DNA from 3 places in the Bacillus sp. CIS52 genome. Region 1 is predicted to be linked to each of the others. Evidence: predicted binding sites of a transcription regulator. Region 1 holds the regulator's gene; each other region holds the start of a gene.
What was found. The regulator Rex, encoded in region 1, represses fermentation and respiration genes when NADH is low (regulators of the CRP and FNR family bind a similar motif). The targets are predictions, from matches to a motif close to TTGTGAAATATTTCACAA.
Positions count from the first base shown of each region.

Region 2: ACH32G_RS06545 (YwiC-like family protein) is a predicted target of Rex. The motif match lies at 2,015-2,032, and genes of this name have one in related genera.
Region 3: ACH32G_RS03160 (DUF1641 domain-containing protein) is a predicted target of Rex. The motif match lies at 5,559-5,576, and genes of this name have one in related genera.

Region 1 is NZ_JBIUFR010000004.1:261,609-268,895, forward strand. It holds gene groL (chaperonin GroEL) at 83-1,726, opposite strand; gene groES (co-chaperone GroES) at 1,768-2,052, opposite strand; gene ACH32G_RS15765 (CPBP family intramembrane glutamic endopeptidase) at 2,289-3,023, shown strand; gene ACH32G_RS15770 (YdiK family protein) at 3,020-3,211, shown strand; gene tatC (twin-arginine translocase subunit TatC) at 3,250-4,011, opposite strand; gene ACH32G_RS15780 (twin-arginine translocase TatA/TatE family subunit) at 4,018-4,188, opposite strand; gene ACH32G_RS15785 (redox-sensing transcriptional repressor Rex) at 4,207-4,854, opposite strand; gene moaC (cyclic pyranopterin monophosphate synthase MoaC) at 4,851-5,363, opposite strand; gene ACH32G_RS15795 (ABC-F family ATP-binding cassette domain-containing protein) at 5,503-7,287, shown strand, end outside.
Region 2 is NZ_JBIUFR010000001.1:1,363,284-1,370,570, reverse strand. It holds gene ACH32G_RS06555 (nitrate reductase subunit alpha) at 1-1,302, opposite strand, end outside; gene ACH32G_RS06550 (Crp/Fnr family transcriptional regulator) at 1,482-1,958, opposite strand; gene ACH32G_RS06545 (YwiC-like family protein) at 2,102-2,821, shown strand; gene fnr (fumarate/nitrate reduction transcriptional regulator Fnr) at 2,852-3,568, opposite strand; gene ACH32G_RS06535 (nitrate/nitrite transporter) at 3,666-4,856, opposite strand; gene argS (arginine--tRNA ligase) at 4,990-6,660, opposite strand; gene ACH32G_RS06525 (DUF1934 domain-containing protein) at 6,657-7,085, opposite strand; partial or broken gene ACH32G_RS06520 (bacteriocin biosynthesis protein AlbG) at 7,239-7,287, shown strand, end outside.
Region 3 is NZ_JBIUFR010000001.1:719,076-726,362, forward strand. It holds gene ACH32G_RS03120 (DinB family protein) at 48-515, shown strand; gene ACH32G_RS03125 (sulfite exporter TauE/SafE family protein) at 661-1,425, shown strand; gene ACH32G_RS03130 (hypothetical protein) at 1,467-1,658, opposite strand; gene ACH32G_RS03135 (hypothetical protein) at 2,006-2,143, opposite strand; partial or broken gene ACH32G_RS03140 (tagaturonate reductase) at 2,076-2,410, opposite strand; gene ACH32G_RS03145 (LacI family DNA-binding transcriptional regulator) at 2,461-3,459, opposite strand; partial or broken gene ACH32G_RS03150 (MFS transporter) at 3,530-3,725, opposite strand; gene ACH32G_RS03155 (NAD(P)/FAD-dependent oxidoreductase) at 3,833-5,011, opposite strand; gene ACH32G_RS03160 (DUF1641 domain-containing protein) at 5,051-5,467, opposite strand; gene ACH32G_RS03165 (cupin domain-containing protein) at 5,854-6,351, opposite strand; gene ACH32G_RS03170 (DMT family transporter) at 6,481-7,287, shown strand, end outside.

The DNA of each region.
Region 1 (7,287 bases):
AATAACCGAAGTTAACAAAAAGTTAGCAAATCATGTTTCAAAACCTCATAAACCCTCTACGATCAAGGGTTATAGGCGATGATTACATCATGCCGCCCATACCGCCCATGCCGCCCATGCCGCCCATGTCAGGCATTCCTGCACCGCCGGCATTTTCTTCCGGTTTGTCAGCGACAACGGCTTCAGTTGTCAGGAGCATTGCTGCTACAGACGCAGCGTTTTGCAGAGCAGAACGCGTCACTTTTGTCGGGTCAACGATTCCTTTTTCGATCATGTTTACCCATTCGCCGGTTGCAGCGTTGAAGCCTACGCCGATTTTTTCGTTTTTCAGGCGCTCAACGATGACAGATCCTTCAAGACCAGCGTTGTGCGCGATTTGACGGATCGGCTCTTCAAGCGCGCGAAGCACGATGTTGATACCTGTTTGCGCATCGCCTTCAGCTTCAACTGCAGCGACTTTGTTGTATACGTTGACAAGCGCTGTACCACCGCCGGATACGATACCTTCTTCAACAGCTGCGCGAGTTGAGTTGAGGGCGTCTTCGATGCGAAGTTTGCGCTCTTTCAGCTCAGTTTCAGTCGCAGCGCCGACTTTGATGACAGCTACGCCGCCGGCAAGTTTCGCAAGACGCTCTTGTAATTTTTCTCTGTCGAATTCAGAAGTTGTTTCTTCCACTTGAGCGCGGATTTGGTTGACGCGTGCAGCGATTTTTTCAGTGTCGCCGGCGCCTTCTACGATTGTTGTGTTTTCTTTCGTTACCACAACTTTAGAAGCGCGTCCCAATTGTCCGATTTCAGTAGATTTCAGGTCAAGACCTAAATCTTCTGTGATCACTTCTCCGCCTGTAAGAACGGAAATGTCTTCGAGCATTGCTTTACGGCGGTCACCGAAGCCAGGAGCTTTAACGGCAACAGCGTTGAATGTGCCGCGAAGTTTGTTGACAACGAGTGTAGCAAGAGCTTCACCTTCAACATCTTCAGCGATCAGAAGCAATGGTTTGCCTTGCTGTACAACTTGCTCAAGCACAGGAAGGATTTCTTGGATGTTTGTGATTTTTTTGTCTGTGATTAAGATGTAAGGATTGTCAAGAACAGCTTCCATCTTATCAGAGTCAGTCACCATGTAAGGAGACGCATATCCGCGGTCGAATTGCATACCTTCCACAACTTCAAGCTCAGTTGTGAAGCCTTTAGACTCTTCGATTGTGATGACGCCGTCGTTTCCTACGCGCTCCATTGCTTCAGCGATAAGGCTTCCGACTTCCTCATCAGCAGCAGAGATCGCAGCAACCTGAGCGATAGACTCTTTGCCTTCGATCGGCTTAGAAATTTCTTTTAAGTTTTCGATTGCAACAGTTACGGCTTGTTCCATACCTTTACGCACGCCGACAGGGTTTGCTCCTGCAGTTACGTTTTTCAGGCCTTCACGGATCATAGCCTGCGCAAGAACAGTTGCAGTCGTTGTACCGTCACCGGCAACGTCGTTTGTTTTGCTGGCTACTTCAGCTACAAGCTTCGCACCCATGTTTTCAAACGCGTCTTCAAGTTCAATTTCTTTTGCGATTGTTACACCGTCATTTGTAATTAACGGAGAACCGAATTTTTTCTCCAGAACCACGTTGCGTCCTTTTGGCCCTAAAGTTACTTTTACAGCGTCAGCAAGCGCATCGACACCGCGAAGCATAGCGCGGCGTGCTTCTTCACTAAACTTAATATCTTTTGCCATGTTAACGAAACCTCCTCGAATTTTTAAAAGTATTTATTTGCTTAGCCGATAACAGCTAAAATGTCGCTTTCACGTAAGATTAAGTATTCAGTACCTTCGTATTTCACTTCAGTACCGGCGTATTTTGAGAAGATAATGCGGTCGCCCTCTTTTACTTCTAAAGCAACGCGCTCTCCGCTTTCCAACACGCGACCTGAACCGGCTGCCACGATTTTGCCTTCTTGCGGCTTTTCTTTTGCAGAATCCGGTAATACGATTCCGCTGGCAGTTTTTTCTTCAGATTCTACGAGTTCAATGACAACGCGATCACCTAATGGCTTTAACAATGTAATAACCTCCTCAATAGTATGAATATGTAATTTTAGCACTCAGCTCTAAAGAGTGCTAACACAATTATTATAATAAAGAATCTCACTTCCAATTTCAAGTCATAAGAATAAAAAATTTTCACGCTTACATCATTCTCTCTTACAGCGATTTTCTCCTTTTTTCACGTCTGGTTCACTTGTGTTACAATAAGAACAAATAAGTTGATTTTATAGGATAAAGGAGTACATATCATTTGAGAAAACAGTATTGGTATATCATTTTGACATACGTTATCATGCAGCTTTCCGCATTGATCGGCATTCCTTTAATGTACAAATTCGGCTATGCGGGCGGGCATCCTACGAATGCGAATCTCACCATGGCTCAGGGGATTTATTCCGTCGTAAGCTTTTTTATCTGCCTGATTATCGTTCTCTTAATTTTGAGAACCGCGCCGAAGCAGACATTAAGAAACGGGAAGAAAGCATCCGCCGGCATGTCCGTTCTCTGGGCGGTCGCGGGAATATGGCTCGCTTTATTTTCTCAGGGTATCGCCGGAATGATTGAGCAGTATGTCTTTCACGTGAACAGCGGTTCTGAAAACACGAAAGCCATTCTCAACATTATTAAAGCCATGCCGCTCATGATTATCGTTTCTTCTATCGTCGGGCCGATTCTTGAAGAAATCATTTTCCGGAAGATCATCTTCGGTGTATTATATGAAAAAACGAATTTCTTTTTCGCCGGACTGATCAGTTCCGTCATTTTCGGCATTGTGCATCAGGACCTCACACACCTGCTGCTATATACGGCTATGGGCTTTACCTTTGCGTTCTTGTATGTGCAGACGAAACGGATTATTGTGCCGATATTCGCCCATGTCATGATGAATACCATTGTCGTGGTCATGCAGCTCGGCCCCGCCCAAAAATATATTGAACAGCATAGTGAACAAATGCAATTAATTATTGGAGGATTGTTTGTATGAGGAACCCAATGACTTGGGGCTTGATTTATTTCGCAGTCGGCTGTATCTTTACGTATTTGGCCGCAAGCTCGCCGGGAAGCATGTGGTCTTTTTATTCCATACTGCTGATGGTTTTCGCCGCTTATAATATCAGCATCTCGTTTAAAATGTTCGCTTTCTCATTTAAAGTGAAGAAAAATCAAAAATAAAAGAAAAGCCATTTCTCATCATGGAGAAATGGCTTTTTTTATGCTGATACGTCCTGATCGGATTCACTGCTGCCGGTCTGCCTTTTCCGGTACGCCGCTTTTGAGATCAGGATACTGATCTCATATAAAATGCAAAGCGGAATCGTAATCATCAAGTGAGACAGCAGCTCAGGCGGCGCAATCATCGCGGCGATCACGAGCAGCACAAAATACGCGTACTTCCTGATCTTCGATAAAAACATCGGCGTGACAACCCCGAGCCTCGTTAAAAACATGATCAGCACCGGCATCTGAAACAGCAGCCCGAACGGAATTGTCAGCTGCAGCAGAAAATGAAAGTACTCGCTGATTCCGATCACCTGATTGACATCCAAGTCATTCGAGACCCGCTTCATAAAATCAACGACCAGCGGAAATAAAATATAATAAGAAAATGACACACCGCCGACAAACAGCACGATCGAAATCGGAATATAGCTGAGTGTTACTTTGCGCTCCTTCTCATACAGCCCCGGGCTGACAAACGCCCAAATCTGATAGAGAATAATCGGCGAAGTCAAAATGATGCCGATAATAAACGCGAACTGCAAAAAGATAAACAGCGGATCCGTCAGGTTAAAAGCATTAAGGGTGAGCTCTTTTACTTCATCGGCTTTTTGAAGATACACAATGATAGGTTTTGCCAGAAAAAAGCCGGCAATAAAGAAAACCGTAAAGGATAACGCCACAATCAGCAATCGTTTCCGAAGTTCGGCAATATGCTCCACAAGCGTCATTTGATTCACTCTCATACGCGTCATCCTATCTTACTGTTCTTCTTTCTTTTTTTCCTCTTCTTCACCGGCTAATCCCTTAGTGGCGTTCTTAAATTCACGAAGCGTGTCCCCCGCGGCTTTTCCTAACTCGGGAAGCTTCTTCGGACCGAAAATAATCACCGCCACCACACCGATAACAGCCAGGCTTCCAGGACCGATCATGTGCAGCTCCTCCTTTCGTTATTCAATTTCTTCCAAAACAGAATAATGCTTTAAGAAATAAACCAATGATTGAAGCTCTACAGCTAAATCTATATGATGAATTCGAATGTGATCCGGCACATTCAAACGGGCCGGCGTAAAGTTAAGGATCCCCTTGATTCCGAGCGACACGAGCCGATCGGTGATTGACTGCGCGGCAACCGCCGGAACGGTAAGAATCGCCACGGGTTCATCCTTAATGTGAAGTTCTAAATCATTAAGATCATAGACAGGCACACCGCCTACCTCAGTTCCTATTTTACTCTGATTCACATCAAAAGCCATAGATATTTTTGTGTTATTATTTTTTGTGAAATTATAGTGAAGAAACGCCGTCCCTAAATTCCCGACACCGATCAAAATGACGTTCGTCGTTTCATCCTGATCCAATGTTTTTCTGAAAAATGACAGCAGGTAATCCACATTATAGCCGTATCCTTTTTTGCCGAGCGCCCCGAAATAGGAAAAATCCCGGCGGATCGTGGCCGAATCGACTTTTACCGCATCGCTCAGTTCAGCAGATGAAACGCGCTGCTTTCCTGACGCGTGTAAATTCTTTAAAAAGCGGTAATAAAGCGGCAGCCGTTTTGCTGTCGCCTGCGGAATTTTTGATTGATCCTTGTTCATGATTGGTCCTCCACTTTATACTCAGATGCATCTCTTTTAAAATCACCGTTTTTGCCTCCCGTTTTTTCCATGAGGCAGGTCGGGCCGATGACCATTCCTTTATCCAGCGCCTTGCACATGTCATAAACGGTCAAAGCGCAGACTGAAGCGGAAGTTAGCGCTTCCATTTCCACACCTGTACTCCCTTTCGTTTTTACGCTTGCCTGTATATGAAGAACGGCTTCGGAATCCTTTTCCTCCCAGCCGAATGAAATGTCGACGCTGCTTAAAGAAAGCGGGTGGCACATCGGGATAATCGCTGAGGTCTGCTTTGCAGCCATGATTCCGGCCACCTGTGCGACAGCCAGTACGTCTCCTTTTCCGATCTCGCGGTTTTTGATTCTGCTGTACACGTCATGCTTCATGTGTACGCTGGATATCGCAGCGGCAGTACGGACTGTTGAAGATTTATCGCTTATATCCACCATGCGGGCACGGCCTTCTTCATTAAAATGAGAAAATCCATTCATATTTAAACTCTCCTTACTTCTGATCATACACTATTTTCTCCCTGATGTCTTATCCTATAATGTTCCAATTCTGATGTATTGTTTGCTGACAGCAGGTTGATAAGCTACACTTAACTTATTATAACAGAGGTGAAATAATATGATGATCTTACAAATTAATCAGCTGTCCAAATCTTTTGGCGCTGATCCTATTTTAAACAATATAAAGCTTGAAGTCAGATCTCGGGATCGCATCGCCATTGTAGGCAGAAACGGAGCCGGCAAATCAACTCTCCTTAAAATTATCGCAGGTCACCTTTCATATGAAAAGGGTGAATTAATCAAACCGAAAGAATTAACGATGGGATATCTTGCCCAGCACACAGGCTTGGAATCCCAGCTTACCATAAAAGAAGAACTGCTGAGTGTTTTTGATTTCCTGAAAGCAATGGAAAAAGAAATGCGTTCTATTGAAGAAAAGATGGCTACGGCCGCCCCCGCGGAGCTTGAGACGCTGATGAAAACCTATGACAGGCTTCAGCAGGACTTCAAGGATAAAGGCGGCTATCAGTATGAAGCGGACGTCCGATCCATCCTTCACGGCCTCGGTTTCGGGAAATTTGACGATTCCGTGAAAGTGCAAAGCCTGAGCGGCGGCCAGAAAACAAGGCTTGCACTCGGCAAGCTGCTTCTGACCCAGCCTGATCTGCTTATTTTGGATGAACCGACGAACCATCTCGACATCGACACGCTTACATGGCTTGAGCATTATTTACAGGGATATTCAGGCGCCATCCTGATTGTCTCCCACGACAGATATTTCCTTGATAAAGTCGTCAGCCAAGTGTACGAGGTCTCACGGACAGAAAGCAAAAAATACCTCGGCAACTACAGCGCCTATTTAGAACAAAAAGCTGAGCAGTATGAGAAAAACCTGAAGCTGTATGAAAAACAGCAGGACGAAATCGCCAAGCTCCAAGATTTTGTCGACCGAAATCTGGCCAGAGCATCAACAACGAAAAGAGCCCAGAGCAGACGAAAGCAGCTTGAACGGATGGACGTCATGGCAAAGCCGCTCGGTGATGAAAAATCAGCCGCCTTCCGTTTTGACATTACAAAACAGAGCGGAAACGACGTCCTTCGCGTACAGGATGTTTCCATCAGCTATGACGGCCAGCCGCCGCTTTTGAAAAACCTGACCTTCGGCATTACAAGAGGGGAAAGCGCCGCCCTCGTCGGACCGAACGGGATCGGCAAGTCAACCCTGCTGAAAGCCATAATCAATACGCTCAGTCCGAAATCCGGGTCGATCACGTACGGTTCCAATGTCACAATCGGCTATTATGATCAGGAGCAGGCCGAACTGACCTCATCTAAACGCGTCTTGGACGAGCTGTGGGATGAATATCCGGACATGCCGGAAAAAGAGATCAGGACATGCCTCGGCAACTTTCTGTTCAGCGGAGACGATGTCCTGAAACCTGTCCGTTCTCTAAGCGGCGGTGAGAAAGCAAGAGTCGCGCTTGCCAAGCTGATGCTGCAAAAAGCAAACTTTCTCATCCTTGATGAACCGACAAACCACCTTGATCTGGACAGTAAAGAAGTGCTGGAAAACGCCCTGATCGACTATCCGGGAACGCTGTTATTTGTATCGCATGACCGCTACTTTATTAACAGGATCGCCACAAGGGTGCTGGAGCTGTCTCCGGATCATGCCGAAGAATATTTGGGTGACTATGACTATTACACCGAGAAAAAAGCCCAGCAGCTGGAATTGGAAGAAATGAAACGGCAGGAAAAAGAGCAAGCACAGCCTGCCGGCAAGGTCAAACAGGACACGAAAAGAACATACGAGGAAGAAAAAGAATGGAAAAAGAAAGAACGTCAGCGCCTGAGACGCATTGAAGAAATCGAAGCAGCCGTCTCATCCGCCGAAGAGAAAATC
Region 2 (7,287 bases), on a different contig from region 1:
AATGCGCACCGAGCCGATTTCGTCCTCCATTCCAAGCACAGAGAGTCGGGGTTCAATCGGTTCCCCGGTGTCTTCATCGATCATATGCAGGTTCCATTTCTGCCGTCCGTCCCAGCGGGAACCCATTGTTCCTTGCGGTATGGCAAGAGCGCCTGTCTGATCATTCCAGACCGCAGGCTTCCATTGATCATGCTTTGTCTGCCGCCCGATGTCCTTCGCATGCAGAAACCGGCCCGCTGTGTATACACCGTTTTCTTTTGACAGAGTGACGAGGAATGGAAAATCCGTGTATTGCTTCGCATACTTGATAAACCGCTCCGTCTCTTGATTCACGTAAAATTCCTGCAAAATGACATGCCCCATTGCCATCGCAAGCGCCCCGTCAGTCCCTTGGCGGATACTGAGCCAGTCATCGGCGAACTTTGAGGATTCCGCAAAATCCGGACTGATCGAAATGACCTTAGCGCCTTTATAGCGGGCTTCCGCCAAAAAATGTGCGTCAGGCGTTCTCGTTAACGGAACGTTGGAACCCCATGTGATGATATAGCCTGAATTGTACCAATCACTGCTTTCCGGAACGTCCGTCTGGTCGCCCCAAATTTGCGGGGACGCCGGCGGAAGATCCGCATACCAGTCATAGAAACTGAGCATAGGGCCGCCGATTAAAGACATGAATCGCGAACCTGATGCGTGGCTGATCATGGACATCGCCGGAATCGGAGAAAAGCCGACATTCCGGTCAGGCCCGTATTTCATGACTGTATACAGCAGAGAGGCTGAAATCAGCTTCAGCACCTCAGACCATTCAGCGCGCACAAATCCGCCTTTCCCTCTTGCCTGTTTATAAGACTTCGCTTTTTCAGGATTTTCAACAATTGATTTCCAGGCATCAAGCGGATTTTGATGCGCCTGCAGTGCTTCCCGCCACAAATTGACCAGCACACCGCGCACGTACGGATATTTCACACGGAGCGGGCTGTAGATGTACCACGAAAAACTGGCGCCCCGCGGACAGCCTCTCGGTTCGAAATCAGGCATATCCGGGCCTGTTGATGGATAATTCAAGTTTTGTCCTTCCCACGTGACAATTCCGTTTTTCACGTAAATATTCCAGCTGCAAGAACCCGTGCAGTTGACGCCGTGGGTGGAGCGAACGACTTTGTCGTACTGCCATCTGTTTCTGTATACATTCTCCCAATCACGATCTTCGCTAGTGGTTTGGCTATGTTTATTTGAATGATGTTCGATAGGAGAAAAATAGTTTAATCTCCTGAACAGCGGACTCATTTTCTTTTTCTTCATGATCGTTCACTCCTTCCGAGTCAGGTGATGCTACGTACACTATAAACAGAGAGAGCGCATTTCCTTGTGAACTATGTCACACACTCTGCTTTTTTCACAAAACATTCACACAAAGGAGCAGGAAAGACGGCGGCGTTCATGGCAGGACGTTTTCTTTCAAAGAAAAAAACCGGTCCTCTTTAAGAACCGGGTTCAGCGTTTTCATCGCGTGATGTATGCAGATACCTCAAAAACAACTGATAGGAACAAAAGACATTTTGCTGAAGCATCGCCAAAAAATTCATTTGCAGCCGCGGATGGTAAGACATCATCTGCTTAAAAATGGAATATGGAATATGTAGTGCCAGAATGTCCGGTGAGGCATTGACTGAGATAAAAGGCGATAAAGAATGCCCGCCTTTTTCATCAATCGGAAACACATCGCCTTTTTCCCACAGCGCAACAGTTTGCGATCCTTCAGGCAGCCTGCTGTCCTTAAAACGGATACTGCCTTTTAATACAATATAAACGGATTGTGAATGAAGAAAGGATGGGGACTGATCAGATGAGCCGCTGATAAACGTCCCGTTTTTCAGCAAAGTTTCGACAATGGACAGGGGCACTTCGTTAAACATAGGAAGTTGTTTCAGAAATAATAAATAGTGACACTGATTCATAGGAAAGCCTCCTGTGCTATTGATAGCTTTAGTGTAGCCCGATTGAGCCCGCGCGGCAGTGATGTATTTCACAGCTTGTATGATGAATATCACTTATCAGGAGGATGCCTGCATTTATAATGACATATAAAAGGAGGATTTCGATGAAGGTGATGATTCCGAATCAGCACGGCGCATGGGCGATGCTGCTGATTCCGTTTTTACTCGGCATGGTCAAAGGAGGCCCGGTTTTTTGGCATATTCCGCTCTTTCTGGGCTGGCTTTTCCTTTACTTGGCGGTTTATCCCGTTTCGCTCGCCTTGAAAAAGAAACGGCTCAACCCCTATCAAAAGTGGATATCTATTTACGGTTTTCCGGCATGCTGCTTTTTGATCATTTCTATCTATCATAAACCGCAGCTCGTCTGGGTCGGCCTTTCTTTATTGCCGCTGTTTCTTATCCATATGCATTATGCCCGCCAAAAAAACGAACGGGCGCTCGTGAATGATATGGCAGGTGTTCTGTTCTTTTGTTCAGGCGGGCTTGCGAGCTGCTGGCTGGGGACGGGAACCCTTGACGGCTGGGCTTGGTTTATTCTCTCTCAATCTGCTTTATTTTTTATCGGAAGTTCCTTTTATGTGAAGTCGGTCATCCGGGAGAGAAAAAACAGAACATTTGCGTACTGTTCATGGGGATATCATTTGCTGCTCCCCTTTTTATCGTGTCTTCTCGGAGCAGGCTGGGCATTTCTCGCTTTTATCCCCAGCAGTTTGCGGGCGTGGTTTTTTCACGGGAGAAATTGGCCCGCGAAAACGATCGGCATTCTGGAAATCTCAAATGCCGGCTTCTTTTTCGCCGTCATGTGTATATGTATCACAAATTGAAAAACAAGGACACCGGCTGTCCTTGTTTTTTCAGTCAATATTACAGATTTCCAGCGGACAGTTTTCACATTCAATCTCACACCGTAAATAGTCCCGCTTGTGCAAAATAATTTTTCCGGTTTCGTCTATCGAAATAACCCCTTGTTTGCGCAGATCTCCCAGCATGCGGTTGACACTTTCCCGTGCCGCCGCACAAAACTTTGCCAAATCCTGATTTGTCAGCACAATGTTAATCAGAATCCCGTCGCTTCGTTCCACCCCGTAGCTGTTTGACAGACGGATAAGGGTGGAATAGAGCGCCCCTTTTTTGCCGTGAAGAAGCAGATCCCTGATCTTAGACTGGATTTTTCTCAGATGGGTGCTCATCCATTTCATAAATTCAAACGTCAAATTACCGTTTTGAATCAATTCCTTTTCCAGCTTGTTTTTATTAATGACGAGCACCTCGCCGTCCTCTAACACTTTTGCACTGAGCATATACCTCGGCTCTTCTGTGAACAGTGTCAGTTCCCCGACGATATCGTGTTTCTGGCAGATTCTAAGTGTCAGGTCTTTTCCGTCAGACGTCAGCTTGCCGATTTCAATGAGCCCCGATTGAATCAGATAAAGCTCTTCTGCATCCATTCCTTCTTGAAACAAATAGGTGTGTTTTTTCATTTTCTTTTTCGTGCTGATTGATTCCAGCAATTCATGCAGTTCACGGGAAAGAAGTTCTTTATCAGATTTTCGGACAGAGAGAATATTCATGAGCTCACCTCGAAGAAAGTCACGTTGCGTATATATATTGTAACGTGACTTGATTTGCACTCACCCAGAAAAAACTAACAATCTTGTGAATGGATCATTATGAATTGAGGCTCCGACTGTTTCTCTCCGTATGTGTTTTCATTCTTTCCTGCCAATACAGCCAGATCACAAGAACAAAGCTGGCTAACGCAACCTCTGAAAGCGCCATGAACCCGATCGCGTATTGGCCCGTTGCCTGAAATACACTTGCCAGAATCAGCGGAGGGAAAAAACCGCCCAGCCCTCCCATAGCAGACACAATACCGTTGGCAATCCCCGCCTGCTTCGAAAAATAGAAAGGCACCAGTTTAAATACCGTCCCGTTTCCAATCCCTGAGCAGACTGCCACCGTCAGTGATCCGAACGCATAGAGGCCGATCGCCGGCGAGAAAGACAGCATAACGCCTGACAGCGTAAGCCCTGCGAAAACGAACATCAAAATGCGGAGCGGGTTCATTTTATCGGCAAGAAATCCTCCCGCTGGCCTGAGCAGCGTAGAGACCGCAATAAAGCCGGCCGTCCGCAGCCCTGCATCCGCGGGGCTCAGCCTGAAATGCTCAACCAAAAAGTTCGGCAGATAGATGGTAAAGGCGACAAAAGCGCCAAACGTAATAAAATAAAACATGCTCAAAAACCACAGCACATGATTTCGGTAAACGGCTTTGATTTGGGTTTTCACGGAAACTTTGGCCTTCTTCTCATGCCGGTCGCCGAACAAAACGTGCAGTAATGCGAAAACAGCCAGCAAAACGAGATACATCTGAACGGCTGCTCTCCATCCCGCGGCCTGAGCGATAACCGGCGCCGCAAAAGTGGTAATGGCGGTTCCGATGTTTCCGGCACCGTAAATCCCATTGACGGCACCGTGCTTTTCTTTCGGATAATATTTCGGAAGCGACGTCACTCCGATGGAGAATACCGCCCCTCCGATCCCTAAGAAAAAGCCGCCCGCGATTAAATCAAACAGAGAATCCGCCATACTGATCCAAAACACGGGAAACAAAAGCAGGATGAAGCTGATCATGAACATCAGCCTCGCGCCGTACCTGTTCGTTAAATACCCTAAAGGAATGCGGAGAAGCGATCCTAGAATAACGGGAATCGCCGTCACCAATGAAATCTCGCCTTTGGTTAAATGAATATCTGATGTCATTTGGGAAATGAGCGATGAAATCAGCACCCACACCATAAACCCCGCCACTAAGCTTAATGACTGCAACGATAATTGAATATGTTGACGATTGATCATTCGGCTTGCCCCTTTCACTGATTCAATATCAGTCTTATCATACAAAAACTCGGTGTGCGGGATTGTGAAGTACATCACACGTTTTATATACAAAAAAAAGACAAAGCCCGAAGACTTTGTCCTATCATAATGATTACATTTTTTCCGGAGCCGATACGCCGATCAGCTGAAGCGCGTTGTTCAGCGTAATTTGCGTCGCCTTCATTAAAGAAAGGCGCGCGCGGCTCTTCTCTTCATTTTCCGGATCGATGACTTTCTCCGCATTGTAGAAACTGTGCAGAGCGGAAGCCAGATCATAAATATAATTTGTGACACGGTGCGGGATTCGCTTTTCCGCCGCTTCCGCCACTGCCTCAGGGAAGCCGCCGATCGTTTTCAGCAAGTCATATTCTTTTTCTGATTGAATATGGCTGAAATCAAGATCCGCCGCCGGTTTAAGCCCCTGCTCCTCCCCTTGGCGAAGCATGCTGCAAATACGGGCATGTGCGTATTGCGCGTAATACACAGGGTTTTCGTTAGATGTCGATACGGCAAGGTCCAAGTCAAAATCCATATGCGTATCAGCGCTGCGCATCGCGAAGAAATAACGGACTGCGTCAAGGCCGACCTCTTCAATCAGATCACGCATCGTGACGGCTTTCCCCGTACGTTTGCTCATCTTCATTTTTTCGCCGTCTTTATATAAATGAACGAGCTGAATGATTTCAACTTCCAATGTGCCTTTTTCGTAACCGAGCGCTTCAATTGCCGCTTTCATACGCGGAATATAGCCGTGGTGATCCGCGCCCCATACATTGATGAGCTTGTCGAATCCGCGGTCAAGTTTGTCTTTATGGTATGCGATATCCGGCAGCAGATAAGTGTATGAGCCGTCTTTTTTGATCAGCACGCGGTCTTTGTCGTCGCCGAACGTTGTGGAGCGGAACCATGTCGCGCCGTCCTCTTCGTATACATGGCCCTTTTCGCGAAGCGCCTCGAGCGCCTGATCAATTTTTCCGTTTTCGTACAGTGACGTTTCAGAATACCATACGTCAAACGGCACGCGGAAATTCTCCAGGTCGGAGCGGAGTTTATCAAGCTCGTACTTTAAGCCGTATTCACGGAAAAATGCCCGGCGTTCGCTCTCCTCTTCATGGACGAAGCGGTCGCCGAAATCTTCGGCAAGCTTTTTCCCGATAGCGATAATATCTTCCCCGCGGTAGCCGTCTTCCGGCATCGGTTTTTCGAGACCGAGCGCTTCAAAATAACGGACTTCAACGGAAAGCGCCAGATTGTTAATCTGGTTGCCCGCATCATTAATATAGTATTCGCGGCTCACATCATAGCCCGCTTTAGAAAGCACGCTGCACAGCGCGTCACCTACCGCCGCGCCGCGCGCATGGCCTAAGTGAAGATCTCCCGTCGGGTTGGCGGACACGAATTCAACCTGAATCTTTTCGCCCTGTCCGACGTTTGTCTCACCGTAATGTTCACCCGCTTCAAGCACGGACGGGATCAGTTTTGTTAAGTAGCTGTTGTTCATGTAAAAGTTGATAAAGCCCGGTCCCGCAATATCCATTTTTTCAATGGAAGCCTTTCCTTTATCAAATGACGCCACGATCTCCTCGGCGATTTGGCGCGGCGCTTTTTTTGCGATTCTCGCCAGCTGCATCGCCATGTTTGTGGAATAATCACCGTGTGTTTTGTCTTTCGGTGTTTCTAACAGTACGCTTGGAATCTGGCTTTCTTCCGCCAGGCCCGCTTTCAGAACGGCCGCTTTGATTTCTTCCTTCAGCACGTCCTTCATTTGTTCCGCAATGTTCATGCGTGAGTTCCTCCCTCATACGTGATCGTCATATTATGTAAATGCTGCTGCTCGTCTCCGACATGCATGTCATATGCGATGCTGATTCGGCCTTTTTCTTCACCGAGATCAGATTGAATCGATTTTGTGCTTGTTTCCAGCTCAAGCTCACCAAATGACATTTTATATTTCGCAATTGTGGAAGCTCCCGTTATGAAACGCTGATTCATTTTAACAGCACCTGACCTCATGATCAGGACTTCGCCTTCGCTCACCTTCACAATCGTTTTTACTTTGCCTAGGTCGTGTTCTTCATAATAAGATAGATACACTTTTTGTTGTTTTACATAGTAAAATCCGGTAGTACGGAATTCGATGACTTCCTCATTTCCGTCATCCTCGATCACAGACTTCACATGGAGTGTTATCGGTGTCTCTTGCTTCATTTTGACACGTCCTTTTCATCATTCCACTTTGACTTGAATAGTATAATCATTCAGCTTGTAAACTTCAACTGCTTCTATCTTACCATCATTGCTCATTAGATTTGAAGATAAACCTCATAAAAAGCAGTTCCTTATAAGAAGAGAAAATCATATCACTATGTCACCCAATCCGTGAAAAACATGACAGCAGCTTTTCAGAAAC
Region 3 (7,287 bases), on a different contig from region 1:
GCATATCCTTGCATCATTTTAATTCTTGATCAAATGGGGGTTTTCACATGACAGCACAAAATCAATTGGTCAGCCACTTTCTGTCACATCGAAACGTGACGATTGAGCTGGCGGAAAAAATCAGCCGCGAACATTACGATTACAAGCCGGCAGAGACATCAATGTCCGCTCAGGAACTTGTAAAACACATCGTTTATTCTTTTCTCATGTTTGCAAACGTCATTAAAGACGGAGACGGATCAGCCATCCAGAACAAGCCGAAAGAAGAAGCGGAAACAGACCTCGTCAAACTGGCGGAAGCATGTACTGAAAAAACGACAGACATCCTGTCACAGCTGACTGAAGAGCAGCTGAACCGCGAAATTGACCTGACTGCCTCTTTCGGCAGAAAAATTACCGGCTCCGCTCTCCTTCAGCTTGCGATGGAACATGAAATTCATCATAAAGGCAATCTTTTCGTGTATGTAAGAGAAATGGGCCACACGGAACTTCCGTTTTATCAGCAAAAATCATAATCCGGCCATCCGCCGGTCTGCGAAATAACAGCAGGCCGGCGGATTTTTTTGTTCTGTATAAAATTTTCCGAAAATTTAATTGATAATCGCCCCTTAATCATATATAATCTGATAAAAATAGTAGGATTATTCAGGGGGCACACAGATGACTGTAAGCATTGTGTTTATGGGGTTCATTGTCGGAACGCTGGTCGGATTGACGGGTGTGGGAGGAGCGGCGCTTTTGACTCCTTTACTGATCGTTTTGGGAATCAACCCGTCAATTGCCGTCGGCACGGACCTTTTATATAACTCCATCACCAAACTGTTCGGTGTCGTTTCTCATTGGAAGCAGCGCACCGTTCATTTTAAACTTGTCGGCTACTTGGCGCTCGGAAGTATTCCCAGCGCAACAGCCGCCATCGGCATTCTTCACCTGTTTCCCGCTTTTCACCAGCATCAGGAGCAGATTATCAAACAGGCGCTCGGCTACGTGCTGACTCTTGTCGCCATTTCCATTATCGCCCGCCTTTTTTTCGATAAAAAACTGCGGCCGAACCGCTGGCAGCAAAAAACGCTTGAAGAAAAACGGACACTTATGATACTGATCGGCGTCATTTTCGGTTTCATCGTCGGCCTGACATCTATCGGGTCCGGCTCATTATTCGCGATCGCCATGCTGTACCTGTTCAGAATGAAAACTGCAGAAGTAGTGGGAACGGATATCGCACATGCCTTTTTGCTCGTAACGGCCGCAGGTCTGTTAAACGCAAGCTTCGGCAGCGTCGATTACCTGCTCGTATTGAATCTTCTGCTCGGCTCCGTACCGGGTGTGCTCCTCGGCAGCTTCTTTTCGCCGAAATTCTCTCCGCGCCCGCTGCAGTTTGTGATGGCGGCGATTATTTTGATCAGCGGAATAAAATTAATATAAAAAAAGCGTCCTTTACAGGAACGCTTTTTTATTTTTCGATATCACCTTACACTTATTAAAATATAAACAGCAAACGCGACAATGTATACCAGAAATGATCCGGTCATAAATTTTACGGGTTTTCTTGAGAAGTTTAATACTCCTCTTAATCCGTCATTCAAAATCATTCCGAAAAATGTCACCAGTGTAACTCCTAAAGCGAGCATTGAAATCCCAAAAATAACCTGATCCATGTCAAATCACCCTCCATTTACATTCTATTTTTTCAAATATGCCTATTAGTCTGGGAAAAAGATAAGACGATTGCGACCGGACATTTTCATTACCAGAAATGAAACGTTACGAGGTTTATTGCAGCAGAAAAAATGTCGCTATTAAAAACCATTCCGTTTTGATTGCTCTTTACAGCGTCATTCCAAATTATAACTTAATCAAGTATGCAGTAACATTTTTCCTCTGCCTGCATTTTCGCACATCCCACTTTCACAATTCATTTCCAAAATAAAAAAGCAACCCTTTCACGGATCGCCTTTTCTCTTATAACGTCACACCGGACTTAAAAATCGCAAGCTCCCGGAAATCATTTTTTATTATTGGTGAATTCTGCGCTTGCCGCTTGAATGATGTATAAAGCCTCTTCCAATGCAATGTGCTGCCAGCCGTTTAAATGAATCATAATCAGATAAAAGATCAATGCCGCGGCTGATGGATTTGACAATCATGAGTTCTACAGCCGGTTTCCCGTCCTTTATTCCCTGCAAAAGAAGCGTAAATACCGTCCTGCTCATTTTAATATTTGATTTTCTCAGAGCCTCTCGGCTGTACGGCGGCTATGCTTCTCGTTAAAGTCCGTCAATTGATTCAATTGATCGATCTGCCGGACTGATAAAGCCCGCAAGAAATGGCCTTCACCGAACTGAAGGACTTTTTCAGGATATTGAATGTATCTGCCGCAAGCTGTCCGCCTCCTGCTGTATTTATGCACACGTTAACATTTTTCCGTATAAAAAAACCCGGATATTCAGACGGGGCAGTTTATGTGAGTTTTTTGATTGAATCTCTTATCATCACCTCAGTGTTTTCATATATTTTTCTCGCCGCCGTATTCGGATCAGCGATAAGCGCCAGAATCTTCTCTGCGCCGAGGATACTGATTTTTTCAACCGGGCGTTTTACGGTCGAAAGCCTCGGCGTCATGTATTGTGAAATGCCGATGTCATCAAACCCAATGACGGATATGTCTTCGGGAACGTTCAGACCTTTGGCGAAAATGGCGTTCATCGCTCCGATCGCCATATCATCATTTGAACAAAAAACAGCGGTAGGCGGTGATTGAAGCGCCAAGAGTTTTTCCATCGCCTGACTGCCGCTCTCCATATCGTAGTTGCCTTTTACACTGTATTCTTGCTTAATCGGAATAGAATGATCAATTAAAGATGACAAATAGCCTTCTTTCCGCTGAGAAGTTGACCTGAATCCTTCTTTTCCCTCAATGATCGCGATATCTCTGTGTCCGTTTGCGATCAGGCAGTCAACCGCCTGTCTGGAGCCTTCTTTATCGTTTGACAGGATATTCGTGATGCTCCGGTCATCAATGTCCCGGTTCAGCACGACGAGCGGGATGTTTTTCTCACGGATATGATAAATAAAGGAATTATCACTGTCGCTTTGGCTCATTAAGATGATTCCGTCATATCTCATGGGCGTAATGGTTTCAAAGCTTTTCAGGTCGTCAATCGCGCGGACGAACAAACTGTAATCCTCGCTGATTGTGCGGTTTACTCCTTTGATCGTATCGGAAAAAAAGCTGTGTGAAGTTCCGTTTGTGATGCTTGTAAAAAACAGTCCGATCGTATGGGACTTTTGCATGGCAAGGCTTTTTGCATTTACATTCGGTGTGTAATTCAGCTGTGAAGCGAGCTCTAATATCTTCTGTTTTGTATGCTCTTTAATGTAGGGGCTGCCGTTCAGTGCCCGGGATACCGTTGTATGGGATACGTTGGCGAGTTTTGCGATATCTTTTATGGTTACCATCGGTTTTCCTTTCTCCCTGTATACTGTCATTTATTTCTATTGTACCATTAACGGACAGTCCATAAAATCACTAAAGTTGAGGTTTTGCATGATGTAAGTCCTGAACGGACCCGGCATGCTGCCTGTCTATCAGCTTATCCATCATACCGATAATCAGCATGGCGCACAGCAAAAGGAGCCTATAATCCCGATTAACGTGCCTTTCGTCGAGATGTATTCGGGATATAGCCGGTATTGATCAGTCCGATGCCTGAAAGAAATCCTGATGACGGAAGACAGAAATTCAGCGCATCAGCCGCGGTGCTGACTGTTCACGTTAACATTTAGACATAAAAAAACACTGCCGAGAAAGTCGGCAGTGTCATTTGAAGGATTAGTAAGCCAGGCTGAATAATCCTTTGATATGTGTTAAATAACGTACGTTACTTGCTTCTTTCATTAAAGATGCCGGAAGACCTTTCAGCGGAGTAGAGTTCGCTCCGATGATGGCAACCGCGTCTTTACGTCCGAGACTTGCAAGCGTACCAGAGTTTACAGGCTTGAATGTTTCAAGCGTTTTTCCTTCTAAGTAAGCGAACAGGTTGTAACCGACAAGTTCACCCATCTGCCATGCGATCTGCGCTGTAGGCGGGTATGGACGGCCGTCCGGCGCAAAGTATACTGCGCTGTCTCCGACAACAAATACATCTTCGTGAGAAGTAGATTGTAAGAAATCATTAACAGTCGCGCGGCCGCGGTTCACTTCAAGACCTGATTCGCCGACTAACGGGTTGCCTTGTACGCCGCCTGTCCATACAAATGTGTTGGCAACGACTTTTGAACCGTCTTTCAGATCAATGACGTTTCCTTCCACGTTTGTAACAGGAAGACCTGTTAAGAACTCAACACCGCGTTTTTCAAGACTTTTTGTCGCGCGTTCGATAAGATCATCAGGAAGAACAGGAAGAATTTTCGGACCTGCTTCAACTAGTTTCAGTTTGATTTCTTTATGGTCTACGCCGTATTTTTTCGTAAGGTTCGGCATGATGTCAGCAAGCTCACCGACAAGCTCAACGCCTGTTAAGCCGCCGCCGCCGATAAGAATCGTTGCATCAGCTTCGTTTTTCGTTTTAGAGTATTCACGCACACGGTCTTCCACGTGTTTGTATACTTTGTTGGCATCCGCAGCAGATTTGAGCACCATGCTGTTTTCTTCGAGTCCAGGAATGCCGAAATAAGCCGTAACTGAACCAAGTCCGACAACAAGCGCGTCATAAGTCAGCTTAGAACCGTCAGAAAGGGCGACTTCTTTTTTATCAACTGAGAAAGAATTGACTTCTGCGATTTTAATGTCAACGTCTTTTCCTTTAAGAAGTTTTTCAAGCGGCATAGCAACAGCCTGTTCAGACACGTTGCCGGCTGCAAGGCGGTGCAGTTCCGTAATAATTTGGTGAGTCGGGTATTTGTTCACAACGGTTACGCGTGCTTCATCTTTACTGTAATGTTTGCGAACGGTTAAAGCAGAAAGAACTCCGCCGTAACCAGCGCCTAAAATGACAATATGTTTTGACATCGTATATCCTCCGTCCTTTATATCAATTTGAATCTGAGATTATTTTTGTTTTTCGTTCATGATTTCAAGATAGCTGTTAGCAAAACGGAACAGCTTTTGCGCTTGAGGATCTTTCAGCATGCGCAGCAGGCCGAAAAGTCCGATCGTGTCATTGCTTGCATCCGCGCGGTCTTTTGCTTCGATCGCAGTAGCCGCAATGTCTTTCGCTGTTTCTTTCACAGGCTCAAGAATTTCTGTAAGCGCACCCACTGTATCGCTCTTCAATACTTCGTCTGTCGCTACAGACTGTGCAAAATCATAAGACTTCGTTAAAATATTTACTAACTCAGTCAGTTTTGGTAGCTGATCCACTAAAACAGTCAGTGATTCTTGAACTTCAGGTTTTAGCAGCTGATCAATAAGATCGCGTTGGCCTTGGCTGACAGATGCATTTGTTTGATCGATTGTTTCTGGCATATCCGATTCTCCTTTACTATAAGCAGTGTGCTGATTTTTTTGGAAAGGGTAGCCTTTCCCCTCTCATGCAGAAAAGCATGAAAAAGCAAGATTGTGAATCCGTGCACAATCAGTTGCAAAAATAAATGTTTACTACCCAGTTTTTCACTTTGCCATATTCAGTATTATTTTTATATCAACAAAAACAATTGAATAAGTCAAAATTTCTTTTTCCTCTCTGAAAATAGCAAACATAAAAAACCCCAATTTGAATTACTCTTATATAATAACACTTTTTGAACAAAATTTGAACGTGAATTGTTTCGTTTATGAAATTATTTATATGGCGGGGGTGTAATAACGTTTCTTTTAGGCTATTTTTTTACAGACCATCCGCTTTTCCCCTGTCATTTCTCCCACAATTTTATAAGCGGGCCCGTTTTTCCCGTAAAGGGATCATATTCCGGGAGCGGGACACGGCTGATTTCTTCTGAAGTTCTATCATTTTTCTCCGTTTTTGTATCGTACTGCCGGCCGCCCGGATAAGCCCCGATCACGGTGAAATCAGAACTGGCCGACAGTTTTTTATGTCCGGTGCCGGCCGGAATGACCGCTGCGTCTCCAGTTTGAAGAACGGCGTCTGCGCCTTGTTCCCCGCCGAACCTCAAAACCGCGTTTCCTTTTACCGCGACGAGAACTTCGTGGGTGGTGCTGTGAAAATGGTGATACGGAAATACTCCGCCCCTCCAGCTGTTCGACCAATCGTGCCGGCGGAGGACGGATTCCGCTTTCTGTACCGTTTCTTCATTAAATACCGCTTTATAAATGACAAGCGGGAGATTCGGATTATTCGGAATGCGGCCGTCATCTTCAAAATAAAGAACTTCAATATCCTCTTTCTGCATTGTGTTCACCTCCGTATATGTCTGTTTCCCATTCATCAGTTGTTAAAACGCTATTTTCACATATTCCATTGCGAAGCCTGCCGGTGAATAGTATAGTATAAAAAAATATGTGTCAAAATGAGGGATTTCATGAAAGCCATCATATTCGGAATATTGGCATCTCTGTTTTTTGCAGTCACATTTATTTTAAACAGGGCGATGGAGCTTTCCGGCGGAAACTGGATGTGGAGCTCTTCCCTGCGTTTTCTTTTTATGGTTCCGTTTTTATTTCTGATCGTTTATGCGAAAGGAAAATGGGTGCCGCTCTGGCATGAAATCCGGAAAAAACCGTTTTTTTGGCTGAAGTGGAGCTTTACCGGCTTCGTGCTTTTTTATGCCCCGATTACCTTTGCGGCGGCATACGGGCCGGGCTGGCTGATCGCCGGCACGTGGCAGGTTACAATTGTCGCGGGTGTGCTCCTGTCGCCGTTTTTCTATGAAACAAAAGATTCACCGGCGGGCCCGGTTCCCGTCAGACAAAAGATCCCGCTGATTTCGCTGGTTACTTCCGTCATCATCCTGATCGGAGCAGGCCTGATTCAGCTTCAGCATGCGGGCTCTCTGTCCGGGCGCACGATACTATTCAGTGTTGTGCCGGTCGTCATCGCTGCATTTGCCTATCCGCTCGGCAATCGAAAAATGCTGGAGCAATACGGCGGTAAACTCGACACGTTTCAGCGCGTGCTCGGCATGACGCTCGCAAGCCTTCCGTTTTGGCTTCTGATCGCCGCTTTCGGCTGGCACAGAGACGGGCTTCCGTCAATGGGGCAGACATTTCAATCTTTTATCGTCGCGCTCAGCTCGGGTGTTATCGCGACAGTGTTATTTTTCCGCGCCACCGATATGGTGAGGAATGAGCCGCAGAAGCTCGCTGCTGTTGAAGCGACGCAATCCGGA